DNA from 3 places in the Enterocloster sp. HCN-30185 genome. Region 1 is predicted to be linked to each of the others. Evidence: riboswitches for the same ligand, from Rfam matches in the RefSeq annotation. Region 1 holds a riboswitch; each other region holds the start of a gene.
The links. A riboswitch is a leader RNA that binds a small molecule or an ion and turns the genes downstream of it on or off. The one in region 1 is predicted to bind thiamine pyrophosphate.

Region 2: another riboswitch for thiamine pyrophosphate. It lies ahead of thiC (phosphomethylpyrimidine synthase ThiC); the one in region 1 lies ahead of thiD (bifunctional hydroxymethylpyrimidine kinase/phosphomethylpyrimidine kinase).
Region 3: another riboswitch for thiamine pyrophosphate. It lies ahead of WKT10_RS04875 (ABC transporter permease); the one in region 1 lies ahead of thiD (bifunctional hydroxymethylpyrimidine kinase/phosphomethylpyrimidine kinase).

Annotation. Positions count from the first base shown of each region.
Region 1 covers NZ_JBBKBT010000020.1:15,546-22,650, reverse strand. Annotated here, with positions in the region: gene WKT10_RS14955 (transcriptional repressor) at 1-308, shown strand, start outside; gene WKT10_RS14950 (heavy-metal-associated domain-containing protein) at 429-650, shown strand; gene WKT10_RS14945 (DUF6110 family protein) at 870-1,166, shown strand; gene WKT10_RS14940 (heavy metal translocating P-type ATPase) at 1,167-3,254, shown strand; TPP riboswitch at 3,453-3,563, shown strand; gene thiD (bifunctional hydroxymethylpyrimidine kinase/phosphomethylpyrimidine kinase) at 3,712-4,503, shown strand; gene WKT10_RS14930 (peptidylprolyl isomerase) at 4,650-5,393, shown strand; gene WKT10_RS14925 (L,D-transpeptidase family protein) at 5,532-6,953, shown strand; gene WKT10_RS14920 (AfsR/SARP family transcriptional regulator) at 7,019-7,105, opposite strand, start outside.
Region 2 covers NZ_JBBKBT010000003.1:264,273-271,377, reverse strand. Annotated here, with positions in the region: gene ilvD (dihydroxy-acid dehydratase) at 1-1,168, shown strand, start outside; gene WKT10_RS05290 (zinc ribbon domain-containing protein) at 1,491-1,889, shown strand; gene WKT10_RS05285 (ATP-binding protein) at 2,083-2,781, shown strand; TPP riboswitch at 2,843-2,952, shown strand; gene thiC (phosphomethylpyrimidine synthase ThiC) at 3,134-4,441, shown strand; gene thiE (thiamine phosphate synthase) at 4,469-5,125, shown strand; gene WKT10_RS05270 (RNA polymerase sigma factor) at 5,332-5,898, shown strand; gene WKT10_RS05265 (hypothetical protein) at 5,895-6,695, shown strand; gene WKT10_RS05260 (gamma-glutamyl-gamma-aminobutyrate hydrolase family protein) at 6,697-7,105, opposite strand, start outside.
Region 3 covers NZ_JBBKBT010000003.1:174,634-181,738, reverse strand. Annotated here, with positions in the region: gene WKT10_RS04885 (HAD family hydrolase) at 1-773, shown strand, start outside; gene WKT10_RS04880 (metallophosphoesterase) at 808-2,361, shown strand; TPP riboswitch at 2,358-2,461, shown strand; gene WKT10_RS04875 (ABC transporter permease) at 2,525-3,283, shown strand; gene WKT10_RS04870 (ABC transporter substrate-binding protein) at 3,287-4,306, shown strand; gene WKT10_RS04865 (ABC transporter ATP-binding protein) at 4,376-5,110, shown strand; gene WKT10_RS04860 (TatD family hydrolase) at 5,107-5,973, shown strand; gene WKT10_RS04855 (MalY/PatB family protein) at 5,970-7,105, shown strand, end outside.

The DNA.
Region 1 (7,105 bases):
TAAAAAAAGACCCTGCGATCGGAATAGCGACAGTCTATAGAATGGTCAGGTCGCTGGAAGATATAGGGGCGATTCGAAGAAACAAAATGTATGAGATCCAGTATGGAAAGGAGAGGATTGAAGAAAATGCATTGGCGGACAAAATACTTGCCAGACACTCTTTTTTTCTAAAAATCCTGGTAGAGGCGGGAGTTGATCAACAGCAGGCAGAAAAAGAGGCCAGTATGCTGGAGTATATCTTGTCGGATGAAAGTTTTGATAAACTGAAAGTATATATGGAGAAAGGAACGTGGGAAAATGGTAAATGAGATTATAATTGCTGTACTTTTGATTCTGGTATTTACAGGAATCCGTTCCGGCACAAAGCACTTTAAGGGGCAGGGAGGATGCTGTGGCGGTTCTTCGCAAATCAGGACAAAAAGAAAAAATTGAAAAATATCATAGGTCAGAAGAGGGTACAGATCGAAGGCATGACCTGTGAACAGTGCAAAAATCGGGTTGAAAACGCATTGAACCGTTTGGAAGGGGTATCTGCAAAAGTGAATCTGAAGAAAAAAACGGCAGTTGTATCTATGGAAAAAGAGGTAGAAGATATGCAGCTCCAGAAAGCGGTTGAGCAGGCGGGGTATAAGGTAATACAAATACGGTGATATGATTGCGGCACGCCATTTGTTGAGAAAATATTTCATTAAAAGAAAAATACTTTGACTGTATATATATGAGAGAATATAATAACAAACCAGAGAAGAGGTGACAGAATGAAACAGCATAGGTTATGGGCATGGGCAATGATTGTTTGTCTCGTCATGTTATTCTATACCGGAAAAAAACACAAATAAAATCGCACAAGACAGAAATGGAGGATATTTATGGATAGTTTAAAATTAAAGAACCTTGCATTGTTTGCAGGCGGAGTATTATTTGGAACGGCAGGTGTGAAAATCCTTTCCAGTAAGGATGTGAAAAAAGTATATGTGGAAGGAACAGCAGCAGTTCTTCGAGCAAGAGATTGTGTGATGAAGACCGCTGAGACCGTTCAGGAAAATGCAGAAGATATCCTGGCAGAAGCAAAGCAGATCAATGAGAGGCGCGCCGCGGAAGAAGCTGCCTCTGTACAGGAAGATACAGTAGAGGATCATGCTGATCCTGAAACAGAGGAAGCGTAATTGAAATTCACTATAAAGCATGAGATTCCGGGAAGAATCCGTATTCATATGGAACAGAAACAAATGTCTTATAAAGAGGCCGATACATTACTGTATTATTTGGATACGCTGGAATATGTCACGCAGGCAAAGGTTTATAGAAGGACGGCCGATGCCTGCGTTTGCTTTTCAGGAAAACGAGAGCTGTTGATTCAGGCTTTAAGAAAATTCCGATATACGTCTGTAAAAGTTCCGGATGAAGTGTTAACAAATTCTGGAAGACAGTTGAATGATATTTATCAGGAGAAACTGATTGGTAAAGTTCTTTTTCATTATGCCGGTAAAATTTTTCTGCCATATCCGGTCAGAAAAGCAGTAGTTTTATGGAAGGCTGTACATTATTTAAAAGAAGGCTGGAAGAGTCTTGCAAGGCGGAAGCTGGAAGTCGCAGTGTTGGATGCATCAGCTATTGGCATTTCTGTTTTGCGAGGTGATTTTAATACGGCTGCTTCCGTTATGTTCCTGTTGGGAGTTGGAGAGACCTTGGAGGAGTGGACACATAAGAAATCGGTAGGAGATCTGGCACGCAGTATGTCTTTGAATGTGTCGAAGGTTTGGCTGAAAAGTGAAGAACAGGAAGTACTTGTTGATTCCAGAAAAATCAAAGAAGGGGATAATATCGTAGTTCACATGGGGAATGTTATTCCTTTTGACGGGGTGGTATGCGAAGGCGAAGGAATGGTAAATCAGTCTTCTCTGACCGGTGAACCGCTCCCGGTTTTGAAAAAGGCAGGAGGATATGTATATGCCGGAAGCGTTCTGGAAGAAGGGGAACTTACTTTTACTGTAAAAAAAGCCGGGGGTTCTTCTCGGTATGAGAAGATTGTTGAGATGATCGAGGAGTCTGAAAAGCTGAAATCTTCGTTGGAAGGAAAAGCAGAACGACTTGCAGATCGATTAGTTCCGGTGACCTTCGCAGGAACAGCTCTTACATGGCTCTTTACGCGAAATATCACGAAGGCTTTAGCTGTGCTTATGGTAGATTTTTCCTGTGCGTTAAAACTCACAATGCCGATTGCGGTATTGTCTGCAATTCGTCAGGCAGGCTCTTATGATATTACGGTAAAGGGCGGAAAATTTTTAGAAGCGGTTGCAGAAGCGGAAACGATCGTACTGGACAAAACAGGCACGCTTACAAAAGCTATGCCTACCGTGAAAATGATTGTTCCATTTTGTGAAGCAGGTGAAAATGAACTGCTTCGTATAGCGGCCTGTCTGGAAGAGCATTTTCCGCACTCTATGGCGAAGGCAGTAGTATCTGCGGCAAAAAAAGCAGGACTTGAACATGAGGAAATGCACTCGAAAGTGGAGTATATTGTAGCTCATGGTATTTCTTCCAGTATAGAGGGAAAACGTGTCTTTATAGGCAGTGCACATTTTATTTTCGATGATGAAAAATGTACTGTTCCGAAGGAATATCAGAAACAGTTTGAAAGCCTCCCGGAAGAATACTCTCATTTATATCTGGCGATAGACGGAGTTCTTGCAGCAGTGATCTGTATTGAAGATCCGTTGCGGGAGGAAAGCGCGAGCGTAGTGAGAGCATTGAAAGAGGCAGGATTTCAGAAGGTTGTTATGATGACGGGAGACAATGAGCGTACAGCAGCGTTCATTGCCCGAAAGGCAGGTGTTGATGAGTACTACTCAGAGGTATTGCCGGAAGACAAAGCCATGTTTATTGAGAAGGAAAAATCCAAAGGAAAGAAGGTACTCATGGTAGGCGACGGGATCAACGATTCTCCGGCACTTTCAGCGGCGGACGCAGGGATTGCAGTCAGCGATGGGTCAGAACTTGCCAGAGAAATTGCAGACATTACGATTCCGGCTGATAATTTATATCAGATTGTGCGATTGAAGTATCTCAGTCAGGCATTGATGAGAAGAATAAACAGGAACTATAAAGAAATAGTGGGTATTAACACATTACTCATTCTTTTAGGAGTGGGAGGAATGATACAGCCTACGACTACTGCAATGTTCCATAATATGTCTACGATAGCAATCAGTTTGCAAAGTATGCAAAATCTTTCGGAAATAGAAGAAGTTTAAACAAATGTGATCCGCTGTCATACCGGCAGTAAAAATGGTTTAACAGAGATTCTGGGAAGCTGTTGCGGATAAAATAGTTTAGGAGGATTTGGAAAACTCTCCGCTGACTGCTGAAATGATGTGATATGAGAGAGGGATAACTGGTTTAAGGCCGGTTATCCCTCTTGCTTTTTAGGACAGAAGGATTATAATAAAAAGTAATATAAAAAGGGGAGCTCGCGCAAGCGGGCTGAGAGTAAGCTGACAGCGCTTAGACCCGTGAACCTGATTTGGATAATGCCAACGTAGGGAAGCTTTTAAAGAGAGAGTGCACCTGCCGGGGTGGGATTATGTCGCTGATGCGACCCGCCGCAGGCGGAGAATCCTGCTTGCGAGATTCGTTTTTATGGCAGCCGAAGTATGTTTTATCGCTGTGAGTCTTGATCGTTCCCTTTTTGTAAACAGAAAGGAGATTCAAATGAAAACGGTATTGACGATAGCAGGCAGCGACAGCAGCGGAGGAGCAGGAATCCAGGCGGATTTAAAGACTATGCTGGCAAATGGAGTATATGGAATGAGCGCCATCACGGCTCTCACAGCACAGAATACAACCGGTGTAAGCGCTATCATGGAGGTGGCGCCGGAATTTCTGGAGAAGCAGCTGGATGCAGTATTTACGGATATACGGCCGGATGCGGTAAAAATCGGCATGGTATCTTCTGCACAGCTGATCAAGGTGATCGCAGAGCGCCTGAGCTTTTATCAGGCGGAACATATTGTAGCAGATCCGGTGATGGTAGCCACCAGCGGAGCCAGACTCATAGGAGAAGATGCGGTGGAGATGCTGAAAGAGCGGCTGCTGCCTCTGGCAGCTTTGGCGACGCCCAATATACCGGAGGCAGAGGTGCTTTCCGGCTGTGAAATCCGGTCTGAAGAGGACATGGAAACAGCGGCCAGGATCATTTCACAGACATATGGCTGCAGTGTACTCTTAAAGGGAGGGCACCGGATCAATGATGCCAATGATTATTTATACAGAATGGGCCATGGAATCTGGCTTTACGGAAAAAGGATCAACAATCCCAATACCCATGGTACCGGCTGTACCCTGTCCAGCGCCATTGCTTCCAACCTGGCAAAGGGAATGGAACTGGAGGCTGCAGTCGCTCAGGCGAAGCGGTATCTTTCTGCTGCCCTGGAAGCACAGCTTGATCTGGGAAGGGGAAGCGGCCCCATGGATCACGGCTTTGCTGTCAGGGGAGAATATTAAGCACAGTGCTTTAGGCAAATTGTGACTAAACTGTGATATTTTTATAAAGTCCTTTACTTGTGGATATCCGGAATGGTACAATGATCTGGCTGCCTCTTATCAGAAAAAAGGGGCAGATGAACGGACGGGAAAGGAAGGAATACAGGATGAAAAAATGGATGACAGTCTGTCTGGCCGCAGTGACAGCAGCAGTATTTATGGCCGGATGCGGCAGTACATCAGATGCAAAGGAAACAGCAAAGGAGACAGCAGCGGCTTCTTCAGAGGTAGAAACCACAAAGGCAGAAACAGCAGCAGAGTCTGAGAAAGAGACAGCAGCGGAAGACGGAACAGCCCAGGCAGATGAAAAGAGTACAGCAGGTCATAAGGAGAGTCTGGATCTGCAGGCTGCAGCCGGAAAGCACCATATAGAGATCAATGTAAAGGATTACGGCACCATTTTCGTAGAGCTGAACGGAGACAGCGCCCCGATCACAGTGGCAAATTTCATGGATCTGGCAGAACAGGGATTTTATGACGGACTTACCTTCCATCGGATCATCAGCGGATTTATGATTCAGGGAGGAGATCCCATGGGAAATGGTATGGGAGGATCAGAACGGGAAATCAAAGGCGAATTTTCCTCCAATGGTGTAGAGAATGACTTATCTCACACAAGAGGCGCCATTTCCATGGCACGTTCCCAGATGAAGGACAGTGCAAGCTCCCAGTTTTTTATTGTACATGAGGACAGTACGTTCCTGGACGGTGAATACGCCTGCTTTGGCTATGTAACCGATGGTATGGAGGTTGTGGACGCAATCTGTAAGGATACTCAGGTAGAGGATAATAATGGTACAGTTGCAAAGGATAATCAGCCGGTGATCGACAGCATTAAGGTCATTGACTGATCAAGTTCAAAGGAGATCTTTCGGGAAGGGGGGTCTCTTTTACATTTTTTAATAAAAATTGTAGGCAATTGTAAGATGCACAGAAGGAAAAGTATGCTAGAATAAAATATGAGATTTTATATCAGAAAGGATGTTTTTATGTGTAAAAATAAAACTGCTCTTTTTCTGGCAGCCGTTTCTTTGTCTGCTTTTTTTGCCGTTTCTTCCCCGGGAGCTCAGGAAGACGCTTCGCGGTTTGTGGACGGTACCAGGATCAACAGCGTAGGTGTGGGAGGACTCACACCGGAGGAGGCCAGAGAACGGATCCAGGGATTTTATGCCGGCGAATACGAGCTTTCTGTCATAAAAAAGGACGGGAGCAGGGAGGTGATCCGGGGAGAAGCAATTGATTATCAGGTTGCGTTGACAGATGATCTGGATGCTATCCTGAAGGCTCAGAACGAAGGGGGGAGGCAATCCGGCCCCTCGGTAGACAATTCACATCAGGCAGCGCTTGTTCCCTCCTACAGCCAGGAAAAGCTGGATCAGGCCATTGAAGCACTTTCCGTATTAAACAGCAGCGCTGTTACAGTTACAAAGGATGCTTCGATTTCACCCTATGAGGAAGGAAAGCCATTTTCCATTGTTCCCGCAGTACAGGGAAATGATGTGGATCGGGAAAAAACGATTTTGGCAGTAAATGAGGCTGTAAAGGCAGGAAGAAATGAATTGGATCTGGAGGCAGAAGGCTGCTACCGAACCGTCAGCCTGTGGGAAAGTGATGAACATTTGAAGAATCTCTGTGATGCCATGAACAGCCGGAGAGAAAAAAAGCTCCGTTATGTATTCGGAGAGGCAGAGGAGTTTTTGACAGGAGAAACCATGGCCAGCTGGATCACGGGGGGATCAGAGGGAAAGATTACTGTTGATCAGGAAAAGGCAGCGGCTTTCGTAAAGGATCTGGCTTCCCTATATGACACAGCTGGAACAGCCAGAACCGTAACAAAGGCAGCAGGAGGTCAGGCAGAGATCACAGGCCCCTATGGCTGGAAGATCGATCAGGCAGCAGAGACGGCAGCCCTTATGGAACTGGTTTCTTCGGGAAGCTGCTGGAGCGAAGGACAGGCTCAGGCCGACAGAGAGCCTGTTTACAGCCAGAAGGCTGCGTCCAGAGAGGGAACGGATTGGGGAACTACCTATGTTGAGGTCGATCTGGGAGGCCAGCACGTTTATATGTTCAAAGAGGGCCAGATCGTATGGGATGCTCCCTGTGTCACAGGAAATGTGTCAAAGGATTATACCACTCCTTCAGGAATCTACAGCCTGACCTATAAGGAAAAGGATCGGATACTCAGAGGAAAGAAAAAGCCTGACGGAACCTATGAGTATGAGAGCCATGTAGATTACTGGATGCCTTTTAACGGCGGGATCGGCCTTCATGACGCATCTTGGAGAAGCAAGTTTGGCGGAACGCTTTATCAGACCGGAGGCAGCCACGGCTGCATCAATCTTCCTCCCCAAAAGGCTCCGGCGCTGTATGATCTGGTGTATAAGGGGATCCCGGTACTCTGTACTCCATAAAATGACCCGCCCGGAGATCAGAAGCATTCTCCGGGCGGGTGATAAAAATTGTATGGAAGGCAGGATCAGAACCCTTCATCCCGATTCAAGGGCTTTAAGGGCTGTAAACGGAATTCAACAGTCATGTCCTTTCGGTTGTAAACTTTCCGGAA
Region 2 (7,105 bases), on a different contig from region 1:
CGGAGCCTGCTCCTTTATGGGAACCGCTTCCACCATGCAGATCATGGCTGAGGCTCTGGGTCTGATGCTCCCAGGTTCTGCCCTGATGCCCGCTACCTGCGAGGACTTAAAGGAAATGGCCTACAAGGCAGGAAAACAGGTAATGGAGCTTGTAAAGAAGGGAATCAAGGTCAGCGACATTGTAACAGAAAAGGCCTTTGAAAATGCCATTATGGTACATGCTGCCATCTCCGGCTCCACCAATTCCCTGCTCCATATTCCGGCCATGGCCCATGAGCTGGGTATCGAGATTGATGCAGATACCTTTGACCGGATGCATCGGGGGGCTCATTACCTTCTGGATATTCGCCCCGCAGGCAAGTGGCCGGCACAGTTCTTCTACTATGCAGGCGGCGTTCCTGCAGTGATGGAGGAGATCAAGTCCATGCTCCACCTGGATGTGATGACCGTTACAGGAAAGACTCTGGGCGAAAATCTGGAGGACTTAAAGAAAAACGGTTTCTATGACAAGTGCGAGAGCTATTTAAAGAAATGGGACTTAAAGCGCACCGATGTGATCCGTACCTTTGACGAGCCCATCGGCACCGACGGAACGGTGGCAATTTTAAGAGGAAACCTGGCTCCGGAGGGCTCTGTTGTAAAGCATTCTGCGGTACCGAAGGAAATGTTTAAGGCTGTATTAAAGGCAAGACCATTCGACTGTGAGGAAGATGCCATTGCAGCAGTGCTGTCCCACAAGATCCGGCCGGGTGATGCGGTATTTATCCGCTATGAGGGACCAAAGGGCTCCGGTATGCCTGAGATGTTCTATACCACAGAGGCCATTTCTTCTGATCCGGAGCTTGGAAAGACCATTGCTCTGATTACAGACGGACGCTTCTCCGGCGCTTCCAAGGGACCGGCTATCGGCCATGTGTCTCCTGAGGCCGCAGATGGAGGCCCCATTGCCCTGGTAGAGGAAGGGGATCTGATCCGCATTGATATTCCAGAGCGTGTTCTGGAAATCGTGGGAATCCACGGTCAGGAGATGACGAAGGAAGAGGTAGATAAGGTTCTGGCAGAACGCCGTGCGGCATGGAAGCCCAAGGCTCCGAAGTATACAAAGGGCGTGTTAAAGATTTATTCCGAACACGCGGTGTCTCCTATGAAGGGGGGGTATATGGTTTAAGAGTCGTGTGGGCCTCCCGTTCAGGCTCTCAGGGCTCCGGTTTCCGGCCATAAGAAAATCTAAGAGGATGCAATTTTTCTAAATGCAAAAGCCATATCAAAAACTCGCTGCGCTCAGACAGGTTTGATATGGCTTTTAACGAAAAATTGTATCCTCTAATATTTTCTTATGGCCTCCAAAGTCGCCCTGATAGCCTGAATGGGAGACGGCGGAAGGGATGGCGGGAGTGAGATTTTGGGGATAGAAATGTATGGGGATTGACGGGAGTGAGGGATGGGGGTATGATGGTAGAGTTGACACAGAGATGTGGGAGGTGGAATTGGTGATATTTATTGGAGGCGTGAGCCAGGGACAGAAGATATTGAGTGAGGGGCTTGTGCGGCTTTGCGGGAGCTGTGGGAGCCATGGGCGGTATCAGGTGATCATGACGTATATGTATTTTAGCTTTTTCTTTATTCCGCTGTTTAAATGGAACCGGCGTTATTATGTGAAGATGGACTGCTGTGAGGCGGTTTATGAACTGGATCCGGTTGTGGGCAAGGCTGTTTTGAGAGGGGAAAACCCTGATATTGCAGAGGCAGACCTGCGTCTGGTGCAGGCGGGACGGTACGCCAAAACCTGGCAGGAGGGCTCTAAAAAGCCTCATAAAAAGTGTATGAGATGCGGGTTTGAAACAGATGAGGATTATAATTACTGTCCGGTCTGCGGAGGACGGATCTGAGAAATGTAGGATGCAGAATGCCTGTGGATGTGACAGGGGTTCTGCATTTTTTGGTGCTGTGGGAAGAAAACTTGTGTTTTGTTGCAGAAACAACGGAATTATTCTTAGAGATGTATTACAATGGCGGTATCATTAGCAGACAGGGAGGTTTGCTGTGAGGGCATATGGAAGAATTAAAAAAGGAGAGCGGATTATGATTAGAAAGATTATTAAGATTGACGAAGAGAAGTGTAATGGCTGCGGAGCCTGTGCGGCTGCCTGCCATGAAGGTGCGATAGAGATGATAGACGGCAAGGCGAAGCTGACCCGTGAGGATTACTGTGACGGACTGGGAGACTGCCTGCCTGCGTGTCCGGCAGATGCCATTGGGTTTGAGGAGAGAGAGGCTCCGGCATATGATGAGGCGGCTGTTTTGGCGGCTAAGAAAAAGACATCCTTTGAGCCGCTTCCCTGTGGCTGTCCGGGAATGCAGTCAAAGAGTATTCAGAGGGAACGTAATGCATGCAGTGAGCCAGTTGTTTCGGTTCACAGCCAGCTGTCACAGTGGCCGGTACAGATTAAGCTGGCTCCGGTGAATGCTCCTTATTTTGAGAATGCGAACCTTCTGGTGGCAGCGGACTGTACGGCTTATGCTTATGGAAATTTTCATAATGAGTTTATCCGAAACCATGTTACGCTGATCGGCTGTCCCAAGCTGGATGCGGGGGATTACAGTGAAAAGCTGACGGAGATTTTGGCAAATAATAACATTAAAAGCGTGACGGTTGTCCGTATGGAGGTGCCTTGCTGCGGAGGAATTGAGCAGGCTGTAAAAAAGGCTTTGCAGATAAGCGGCAGATTTATTCCCTGGCGGGTAGTAACCATTTCCACAGATGGGAGAATATTGGAATAAGCAGGGGGAGTTTTAAAAGAAATGGAAATCGCTTGACATATCCCGTCTTCCAGTGATATGCTGAGATACAACAGGGAGCTTGTGGAGCAGGCTGAGAGGGAGTAATCGAACTTCGACCTATCGTACCTGATTTGGGTAATGCCAACGTAGGGAAATATTTCGGCTGGATGTGAACATTGGTTCATGGGAGTGTATACACGGTCCGTTCCTTATGGGGCGGGCCTTTTGTATTGCAGGGATCCGGAGAAATTGCGGGAAGCAGGTTTTTTAGATTTTGGCATACAGACCCGTCCGGCAGCCTCTTTGGGAAGCGAAAACGTGCTTCAGGCACAGAATACAAGGAGGAAGAAAGATGGAATACACCACACAGATGGATGCCGCCAGAAAGGGCATTGTGACAGAGGAACTGAGAAAGGTGGCAGAGAAGGAGCATTTTGAGGTAAATGAGCTCATGGCTCTGGTAGCAGAGGGAAAGGCGGCAATTCCTGCCAATAAGAATCATCGCTGTCTGGATCCTAATGGAATCGGTTCTATGCTAAGGACTAAGATCAATGTGAACTTGGGAACCTCCAGAGACTGCAAGGATCTGGATATGGAGCTTGAAAAGGTAAACTATGCAGTTGGAATGGGCGCTGAATCTATTATGGATTTAAGCTCCTGGGGCGATACGCAGAAGTTCAGGAGAAAGCTTACAGCAGAGTGCCCGGCGATCATAGGAACAGTGCCGATTTATGACGCAGTGGTTTATTATCATAAGCCATTAAAGGATATTACCACAGAGGAATGGCTGAAGATTGTGGAAATGCACGCTGAGGACGGAGTGGATTTTATGACCATCCATGTAGGAATCAACCGCAGGACCGCACAGCGCTTTAAGGAAAATAAGCGCCTGATGAATATTGTATCCAGGGGCGGTTCCATTATTTTTGCCTGGATGGAGATGACGGGAAAGGAAAATCCGTTTTATGAGCATTATGACCGGATTCTGGAAATCTGTCGGGAGCATGATGTAACCATCAGCCTGGGAGATGCCTGCCGCCCGGGATGCATTGACGATGCCACAGACATTTCACAGATTGAAGAACTGGTAACGCTTGGAGAACTGACCCGCCGGGCCTGGGAAAAGGATGTACAGGTAATCGTTGAGGGGCCGGGCCATATGCCCTTAAACCAGATTGAGGCCAATATGAAGATCCAGCAGACCATCTGCAAGGGCGCTCCCTTCTATGTGCTGGGTCCTCTGGTAACGGATGTGGCTCCCGGATATGACCATATTACTGCGGCCATCGGCGGGGCGATTGCAGCCTCAAGCGGAGCTTCCTTTTTGTGCTATGTGACGCCGGCGGAGCACCTGCGGCTTCCGGATCTGAATGATGTAAAGGAGGGAATCATCGCTTCCAGAATCGCAGCCCATGCGGCGGATATTGCAAAGGGAATCAAAGGCGCTGCGGACTGGGATCGCCAGATGAGTCTTGCCAGAAAGAAGCTGGACTGGGAAAAGACCTTTGAGCTTTCCATTGATCCGGAAAAGGCCAGAAATTACCGGGCATCTGCAAAGCCGGAAAAAGAGGATACCTGTTCCATGTGCGGCAATTTCTGTGCAGTGAAAAATATGAACCGGATTTTAGACGGAGAAATTGTAAGCATTTTTGATGAGTGATTTAAGAGAGAATGAGGGAAATCAGATATGAAATTTGACAGAAGGCAGCTTATGGTTTACGCAGTGACAGACCGAGCCTGGACCGGGAAAATGAGCTTGTGCGAGCAGGTAGAGGCTGCGTTAAAGGGCGGAGCTACCATGGTGCAGATGAGGGAAAAGGGCCTGACGAATGATACGGTGCAGGATTATCTGGAGGAGGCTCGAAGCCTGCGGGCTCTCACGGAGCGGTACAAGGTCCCTCTGATCATTGATGATAATATAAAGCTGGCTCTTCTGTGCGGTGCTGACGGCGTCCATGTGGGCCAGAATGACATGGATGCCGCACAGGCCAGAGCGCTCCTTGGGCCGGATAAGATTCTGGGCGTTACAGCGAAAACAGTGGAGCAGGCCCTGAAAGCTCAGGAGCAGGGAGCAGATTATTTGGGAAGTGGAGCCGTATTCGGCACCTCCACCAAAGCCGACGCCCTTCCTATGACTATGGAGCGGTTGGGAGAGATCTGCAGATCCGTTTCCATCCCGGTTGTGGCAATCGGGGGGATCTGCCTGGAAAATATTGGAAAGCTTAAAGGCAGCGGGGCAGCCGGAGCGGCTGTAGTGTCCGGGATCTTTGGGGCAGAGGATATTGAAGGAACGGTCAGACAGATGAGAGAGATGGTTGGGGAGTGGGGGAGGCATTGCTCGTAAGAATGAATATATAACCGTTGCTTTGGAGCATCCACTTTGGAGTGGGTGCTTTCTTTATATCTTGATCATAAAGTGACTGGATATGGCTTTTAAGTATTTTTTACCTGAAAATAAAAATGAACCTATACCACCTCATTCCCCTCTATATAACAGGTGCACCCCAAAAGACAACAAAATGATTCAACAAGAAACAAGGAGGAACGGCCATGGATGAGCAGTGGGCCAAAAGCCTGGCATGCAGGGTTGCGGCGGGAGACCGGGAGGCATTTGACGAGTTGATGAGACATTTTTATCCGGGACTTCTGCGGGCAGCGTATCTGATCGCAGGAAACAGGGCAGACAGTGAGGACATTGTTCAGGAGACATTTACTGCCTGCTGGATCAACCGGATGCGAATCCGGGATCCGGAGCATATAGGGAAATGGCTTTATCGAACCATGACCAGAGAAGCATGGCGGGTGGGAAGAAGGAATAGGAGAGAACAGCCTGTAGAGGAGGTGCTTTCTGAGGATACCTCCGGAAATGGATCTGTGCTGGATGATGTAGTAAATGCTTCCGGAAGGCAGGAACTGTTTGCAGCTATAGCAGCTCTTCCGGTCAAACAGCGTACTGTTTTAGTGTTGTATTATTATAATGGAATGTCCACACGGGAGATTGCAGCAGTGGCGGGCTGTTTGGAAGGAACTGTAAAATCCCGGCTGTTTACAGCCAGAAAAAATCTGAAGACAGCGCTTACAAAGGAGCGCACCATGGGAAGGGAGGCACTTTTATGAAGCAGCTGACAGGCAGAGAAGATGAAAAAATGGATTCGTTTCTCCGGAATGCATTGAAGGAACAGGCAGAGACGCTGGCGATCGGGCCAGAGCAGACAGAACGGATGTGCAGAGGCGTTTATCAGAGAATAGAGGAGGAAGGTTCAATGAGAAAAACATGGAATATAAGGAAAACAGTCGTTGTGGCAGCAGCAGTATGTTTGGTTGGAGCAATGACCGCAGTGGCGGCAGGGCAGGTAAAAACGGCCATATCCTCCTCCAGCCATGCGGAGGATTTCACGGAATACAGCCAGCTGGCAGAAAAGGAAGAGCAGCTGGGGCTTAAAACAAAGGCGCCAGAGGCATTTTCAAACGGATACCGCTTTGCATATGGTACTCCTGTTTACAGCAGGGGAGAGGATGAGCAGGGAAATGTGGTAAAGGAGCAGCAGGATCTGTCTCTGATGTATTCAAAGGAAAACATGGCGGATCTGAGCCTGAATATCGAACACGGCAATTTATTTGATGAATCCGATGCTCCCGACCAGACCGCCGTGCATGAGGGGATTACCTTAAAGTACAGCCAGGATCATTACCGTATGGTTCCCTCGGATTATGAGCCAAGCGCAGAAGAGAAGGTCCAGGAGGCAGCCGGAGAGCTGGTTATTTCATACGGTACAGACCGGGTGATCGACCAGACAGCCCAGACGCTTACCTGGGAGGACAACGGACAGTTTTATACTCTTCTGGGCTTTGATGTGGAAATGACGCCGGAGGAATTTTACCAGATGGCAGGAGAGATCATAGACGCAGAATGATCTATGAAGCTTTGCAGGCCTCTACAAAAAGCCGGAACAGCCCTATGGCCGCCGGGTCATTCTGCCAGAGATATTCCGGATGCCACTGTACCCCAAGAAAAAAGGGGTAATCCGGCTTTTCTACAGCCTCGATGACTCCATCCGGAGCCCAGCCTACAGGTATAAGGCCCGGAGCAGCATCCTTAATGGCCTGATGATGCTGGCTGTTGACAGAAATACGCTCCAGGCCGCCGGAAGCCTTTGACAAAAGGCTTCCCTTTTTTATATCCACATGATGAGACGGCACGGTATAGTAAAAGGGCTGCTTGTGGGCCAGAGGAAAGGTTCGCTCCATCTGGCTTGGGATATCCTGGTAAATGGTTCCGCCAAGAGCCACATTTAAAAGCTGTATGCCCCGGCAGATACCTAAA
Region 3 (7,105 bases), on a different contig from region 1:
TATTTTTTGACATAGACGGAACCCTTCTTTCTGAAAAGACGCGGCAGATTCCTGAGAGCGCAAAGGAAGCCCTTAAGGAAGCCAGACGCAGAGGCCATCTTGTATTTATCAATACGGGCCGCGTGTACTGCCACCTGTCTCAGATCCGCTCTGAGGTAGAGGCAGACGGCTTTCTCTGCGGCTGCGGCACCTGTGTGGTAGTTCAAGATCAGATTCTCTACCGCCACGCGATTCCCTATGAACGGGGGCTTCAGATGAAGCGCGATATTGATGCGTGCGGCCTGGACGGCATCCTGGAGGGAACAGAAGGGTGCTATATGCATAAAACGCCTTCCCGCATCCCAAGAGTTGAGGAGCTTAAGAATGCGATCCGGGCGGGCGGCTGTGTCATTCCCCATGACTGGGAGGATGAAGGCTATGTGTTTGACAAGATTTATCTTGGATCCGATGAAAACAGCCGTCCCAAAGAACTTTTTGGACGAATGAAGGACATGGAGATCATTGACCGGGGAAATGGCTTTTATGAATGTGTGCCAAGAGGTCATTCAAAGGCAACCGCTATTGACCAGGTGTTAAAGCACTGCGGCATTTCCCTGGAAGACGCCTATGTGTTCGGAGACAGCAGCAATGACCTGTCCATGTTCCGATATGCTTCCAACTGTGTCCTTATGGGCCATCACAGCCCGGTGCTGGAGCCCTATGCTTCCTTTGTTACAAAGACAGTAGAGGAGGACGGGATTGCGTATGCCATGAAGGAGCTGGGGATTATTTAGCCCCGGTTCGGAAATGGAAAGCAGGATATAACGGATGAAACAGAAAACCTGGATCATAAGTGCCCTGATGTGTGCCATGGTTATCATGGTATGCCTCGGGGTACTGCACCTTTTAAAGGAAATGACAGAAAACAATGCACCCTCAGGGACTGTGGCTGAGGAAAGCACAGACCATACAGAACCGGAAATCGATTTTGCAGAGGAAGAGGAAACGAAAGAGGACATAGCAGAGACGGGTTCGGAGGAAGAGGAAAGCGATGTTCCCGTAGAGAGGGAAGAAGGATACTATGGATGGAAGCAGGAGCTTCCCCAGATTTTTCCTTCTGTTCCGGAGGAGGTTCCCTATGAGCCGCCCAGGCTGATCCTTGCGACCGATCTTCACTATCAGAGCGCCCAGGCAGATGACGGCGGAGCCGCCTTTCAGCTTTTTGTGGAGCGGGGAGACGGCAAGGTGGTGGAATATCTGCCGGAGCTTTTAGAAGCATTTATGGATCAGGTCATAGAGGAACATCCCTCGGCTCTGGTTTTAAGCGGCGATATCACCATGAATGGGGAAAAGATAAACCATGAGGAGCTGGCCAGAGGGCTTATGCGGGTACAGGACGCCGGGATTCCGGTACTTATTGTTCCCGGAAACCATGATATCAACAATCCCCATGCAGCCGTGTATTTCGGTGAGGAAAAGGCAGAGACAGATCCGGTGACGCCGGAAGAATTTTACAATATTTACCATATGTACGGCTACGACCAGGCTATCAGCCGGGATGATGCTTCTTTGAGCTATGTCTATCAGCTGGATGAGAGAAATCGTCTCCTGATGCTGGATACCTGCCAGTATGAGCCTAAGAATATGGTAGAAGGGCAGCTTAAGGTGGAAACGCTCCGGTGGGCAGATGAACAGCTTAAAAAGGCAAAGGAAGATGGGATGAACGTTCTTCCCATCGGCCACCACAATCTTCTGGCTCAGAGCCGGATGTACACGACCCAGTGTGCCATGAACAACAATGGCGATGTGATCGAGCTGTTCCAGAAGTATGAACTGCCGCTGTACTTAAGCGGCCACCTTCATGTTCAGCGGATCCGCAAGCATAAGGCAGAACCGGGAGCGGCAGATGATTCATACGGAATCATGGAGATTGTCACGGACGCACTCAGCATACCGCCCTGTCAGTATGCGCTTCTGGAATGGAAGCGGGACGGCAGTATGGAATACAGCACAAAGGCAGTGGATGTATCGGCCTGGGCGGCGCGTACCGGAAGCCAGAATCCGGATCTTCTGGATTTTGAGGGTTGGTCGGAGCGCTATATCCAGAAGCTGATCATTGACCAGATCCGGGGTGTTGTAAAGAATCTGGGAAATGACGTGGAGCATTCCATGGCAGAGGTGTATGCTTCCGTTTATATTGATTATTATGCCGGACGCCGCATCGATGCAAAGGGTATAAGAAGTTCCAAGGGCTACCGCTGGTGGGAGAGAAATATGCCGGACAGTTATCTGTTAAAGGAGCTGGACGCCATGATCGACGACTCGGACCGCGACAACAATTACATGCTGCTGCCGGAGGTAAATGCCGCGGCAGAGGAATAAGACAACAGGGGAGCCTGTATACAGGCTGAGAGGAAATTGTAATTTCGACCCATAACCTGATTTGGATAATGCCAACGTAGGGAAATACAGAGTATATGAATGCTTTTGGCCTCTGTCCTGCGGGATGGAGGCCTTTTAACATATAAGGAGGATAAGATTGAACATGAAGCAGGTAAGCAGCCGGATGGCTCCGGCGGGTTATATTCTGGTGATTTTACTCCTGTGGGAGCTGGCGGTAAGGCTGTTTCATATCCCTCTCTATATTCTTCCCGCACCTACAGCCATAGCTGCTGCTTTGGGAGAAGAATGGCCGGTTCTGGCTTCCCATGGGGCCGTGACGGTATTGGAGGCACTGGCTGGTATTCTGATCTCTCTGATTTTGGCACTGGCCCTGGGAATCCTTATGGACCGGTTTCCGGCAGTGCAAAGAGGCATATACCCTCTTTTGGTCGTTACTCAGACCGTACCCATGATCGTACTTGCCCCGATTTTGATCATCTACATGGGCTTTGGTTCCGGCCCGAAGATTCTTACCGTGGTTTTGATGTGCTTTTTTCCTGTGGCGGTGAGCTTTTCAGACGGCCTGTCCCGTGTGGATGAGGAATACGTTCACCTGGTACGTTCCTATGGTGCGGGAAAATGGGGAGCGTACCGTCTGGTAAAAATTCCTGCTGCCCTTCCTGCGCTGTTGTCCGGTCTTAAGGTGGCTGCAACTTACAGTATCAGCGGGGCTGTGGTAGGAGAGTGGATTGGTTCCCAGCAGGGACTTGGATATTATCTGCTGCGGGTAAAAAACGGATATATGCTGGACAAGGTTTTTGCCTGTGTGGCTGTGATCATTGGTCTCAGCCTGTGCGTGAATGGGGCTGTGCGTCTGCTTGGGCGGATCTGCCTTCCCTATGAAAGAAAGAGGAGGAAATAAGAGATGGGAAACTATGGAATATTTGTGAGAAAGATAGCGGTAGGGATTTTGGCTGCAGCAGTTGCAGCAGGATTGTCCGGCTGTGCAGACACTGCTTCTGAGAAGGCGGCAGAAGGAGAGAGCCCCGAGAATGTTACGGTAATTCTGGATTATGTTGCCAATACCAACCACACAGGAATGTATGTGGCTCTGGATCAGGGGTATTACAAAGAGGCCGGAATGGATGTGAGTATCGTGGAGCCTACAGAGGGAGCCACAGCTACGCTGATTGCTGTGGGAAAGGGAGATTTCGGCATCAGCTATCAGGAGGATGTGACCATAGCCCGAACCTCGGCCGATCCTCTTCCGGTTAAAGCGGTTGCAGCTTTGATCCAGCACAATACCTCAGGCTTTGTGACCTATGGGGATAAGGATATCCATTCTCCGAAGGATTTTGAGGGAAAAACCTATGCAGGCTGGGGCGGTCCGGGAGAGGAGGCCGTGTTAAAGGCAGTGATGGCAAAGGACGGAGGGGATTTTTCAAAGCTGGATATGGTGATTTCAGACGGCTCCGGCTTTGAGGCGCTGAAGGATAAGGTTGACGTTATGTGGTTTTTTGAGGGATGGGACAATATAAAATGCCGGCTGAATGATTTTCCTATCAACTATATGGAGCTGCGTCAGCTGGACAAGCGTCTGGATTACTATACCCCTGTTATTATCGCCAGTGAGGATACGCTGAAAAATAAGCCGGAAATGACGAAGAAATTCCTGGAGGCTACTGCAAAGGGATATCGGTATGCAATCGAACATCCGAAGGAAAGCGCAGAGATCCTTCATAAATATGCACCGGATTATTCTCTGGAAATGCTTACCATGTCACAGGAATATCTGGCAGGCAAATACATGGAGGATACAAAACGCTGGGGCGAAATGAAGGATTCTGTATGGGATAATTACACGGATTTTCTGGTGGAATATGGCGTAATTGAAGAGGATATCCCGGCAGATCAGTGTTATACCAATGAATTTCTTCCCCAATAAAAATGCGGCGGATGATAAAACAGGACAGACCATAAAAAGGAGGGGCAGGAGCATTTCCCTGCAGATACAATGAAATTAGAGATTTCCGGTCTTACATTCAGCTATGAAAACAAAAAGATATTTGACGGTCTGGAATTTTCCATCCGGGAAGGAGAGTTTGTAAGCCTTTTAGGGCCCTCCGGCTGCGGCAAATCTACCCTTTTAAAGCTTCTTACCGGGGTGATCGCTCCTGAAAAAGGCCATATCCTGACAGATGGACAGGAAATCCGGGGGATTACGGAGCATTTTGCATATATGCCCCAGAACGACCTTTTATTTCCATGGAAAACCATTTTGGAAAATGTGTGTCTTTACGGCAGGATCCATGGAGGGCAGGAGCAGGTAAAAAAAGAGGCCCTGTCACAGATGGGGGCTTTTGGTCTGGAAGGCTATGAAAATGAATACCCTTCTGCCTTGTCCGGGGGAATGCGCCAGAGAGCCGCATTTTTAAGAACTCTTTTGTGCCGTGCGGATATCCTGCTTCTGGACGAACCATTTGGGGCGCTGGATGTGATCACCAGAGGAGAGATGCAGGACTGGCTTCTGGGAGTCCGAGCCAGATTAAACCGCACCGTTCTTCTGGTGACTCACGATATGGACGAGGCCATCTATCTATCCGATCGGATCCTGATCTTAGATCCCGGCAGCGGCAGGATCGGAAGCGAGATAGAGATTGCAGAAAAGAACCGGAGCCGGGACTGGCTTTACAGTCAGGGGGAACTGCGCCGCAGGATTTACAGAGAGATTATGGGAGACAGAACGTGAAAATAGGAGAAAACAGCACAGCAGAACAATATGTGACAGAGGCAGGCAGGTTTTGGGAAGAAGGGGATGGTCTGATCGATGCCCACGCTCATATAGGGACAGAAGAGGAGATCCGGGAACGCATTCGGGATGGAATCCCTTCTGTGATATGTGCGGGAAGCCCAAAAGAGGCGGAGCAATTAAAACGGCTGTTTAATCGTTTTGAGGTGCATCCGGTCATCATTCCTGCCGCAGGGCTTCATCCGTGGAACAGCGATAAGTATCGGGCAGAGGAAATGTTTCCCTTTATGGAAGAATGGCCGGTCATGGGGGAAATCGGTCTGGACACGTTGTGGTGTGACGTACCTCTTAACGTACAGAAAGAGGCGTTTGAATGTCAGCTGGATTTTGCCGTCAAAAAGCGTAAACCAGCGGTTCTTCACACCAAGGAGCAGGAGGCTGAGATTGCCGGGATCCTGCGAAGATATCCTAACCGTTATCTGGTTCACTGGTATTCCTGCGGACAGCATCTGGAGGAGTATCTGGATCAGGACTGCTATGTCTCTATCGGGCCGGATGTGGTGTGGAATCCGGCGGTTCAGGAGGCAGCCAGACAGGTGCCTGAGGATCGGCTTCTCATAGAAACAGATGGTCTTGGGGCTGTGAAATGGGCCTGGGAGGAAGGAGAAAAGCATGGTATAATGGAGTCACAGTTCCATACAGCTCTGCCTGAACTTACAGTCCGCAGTTCTCTGGAGCAGACCTTACGGGAAGTATCCCGGCTCCGGGGAGTGGAGATGAATGTGCTTGCAAAAGCAATTAAGCGGAATTTCCGCAGATTTGTATGGGGAGACAATACCGGACAAAAGGAGGAGAACAGATGAAGTACGATTTTACAAGCATTATGGAACGTCATGGAAAAGATGCCATTGCAGTTGACGGACTTGGCACAATGCCGGGGTTCGCACCGGATCCTCCAAAAGAAGGCTTTGATATCATCCCCATGTGGGTAGCGGATATGAATTTTCCTACTGTACCTACAGTCCAGGAGGCTATGGCTGAACGCATCGGACATCCGGCGTTTGGATACTTTTCTCCGTCCGATGATTATTTTAATGCAATTATCCGGTGGCAGGAAAGGAGAAACGGGGTAAGGGATCTGGAAAAGAAGCATATTGGATATGAAAACGGTGTGCTGGGCGGTCTTCTCAGCGCCTTAAATGTATTTTGCTCCAAAGGGGATCATGTGCTTTTAAATTCTCCTACCTATATCGGCTTTACTAAATCTCTTGCCAATAACGGATACCGCGCTGTCCACTCTCCCCTGTATCTGGATGAGGAAAATGTATGGCGCATGGATTATGAGGACATGGAGAAAAAGATTGTGGAATATAAGATCCATGCAGCTGTTTTCTGTTCCCCCTATAATCCGGTCGGACGGGTGTGGACACGGGATGAGATCGAACGTGCTATGGAGATTTTTAAGAGGCACAATGTATTTGTTGTATCAGATGAAATCTGGTCGGATATCATCACTCTGGGCCATAAGCATATCCCCACACAGAGCGTCAGCGAGGATGCCCGCCAGCGGACCGTGGCTCTCTATGCGCCCAGCAAGACTTTTAATCTGGCAGGCCTGGTCGGAAGCTACCATATTATTTACAATGACTGGATCCGCGACCGTGTAGAGAAGGAGTCCTCCCTGTCCCACTACAATGAGATGAATGTGCTGTCCATGCACGCCCTGATCGGCGCTTACAGGCCGGAGGGATATGAGTGGGTGGACGAGCTGTGCGCGACCATTACGGGAAATATTGATTATGCGGCAGATTATATCGAAACTCATTTTGAAGGAGTAAAGGTTTCACGCCCGGAAGGCACCTATATGCTGTTTATTGATGTGGAGGAATGGTGCAGGAAACATGGAAAGACACTAGAGGAAGTGGAAAAAGCCGGCTGGGATGTGGGCGTGGCATGGCAGGACGGAAAGATGTTTTTCGGTCCCTGGAGCATCCG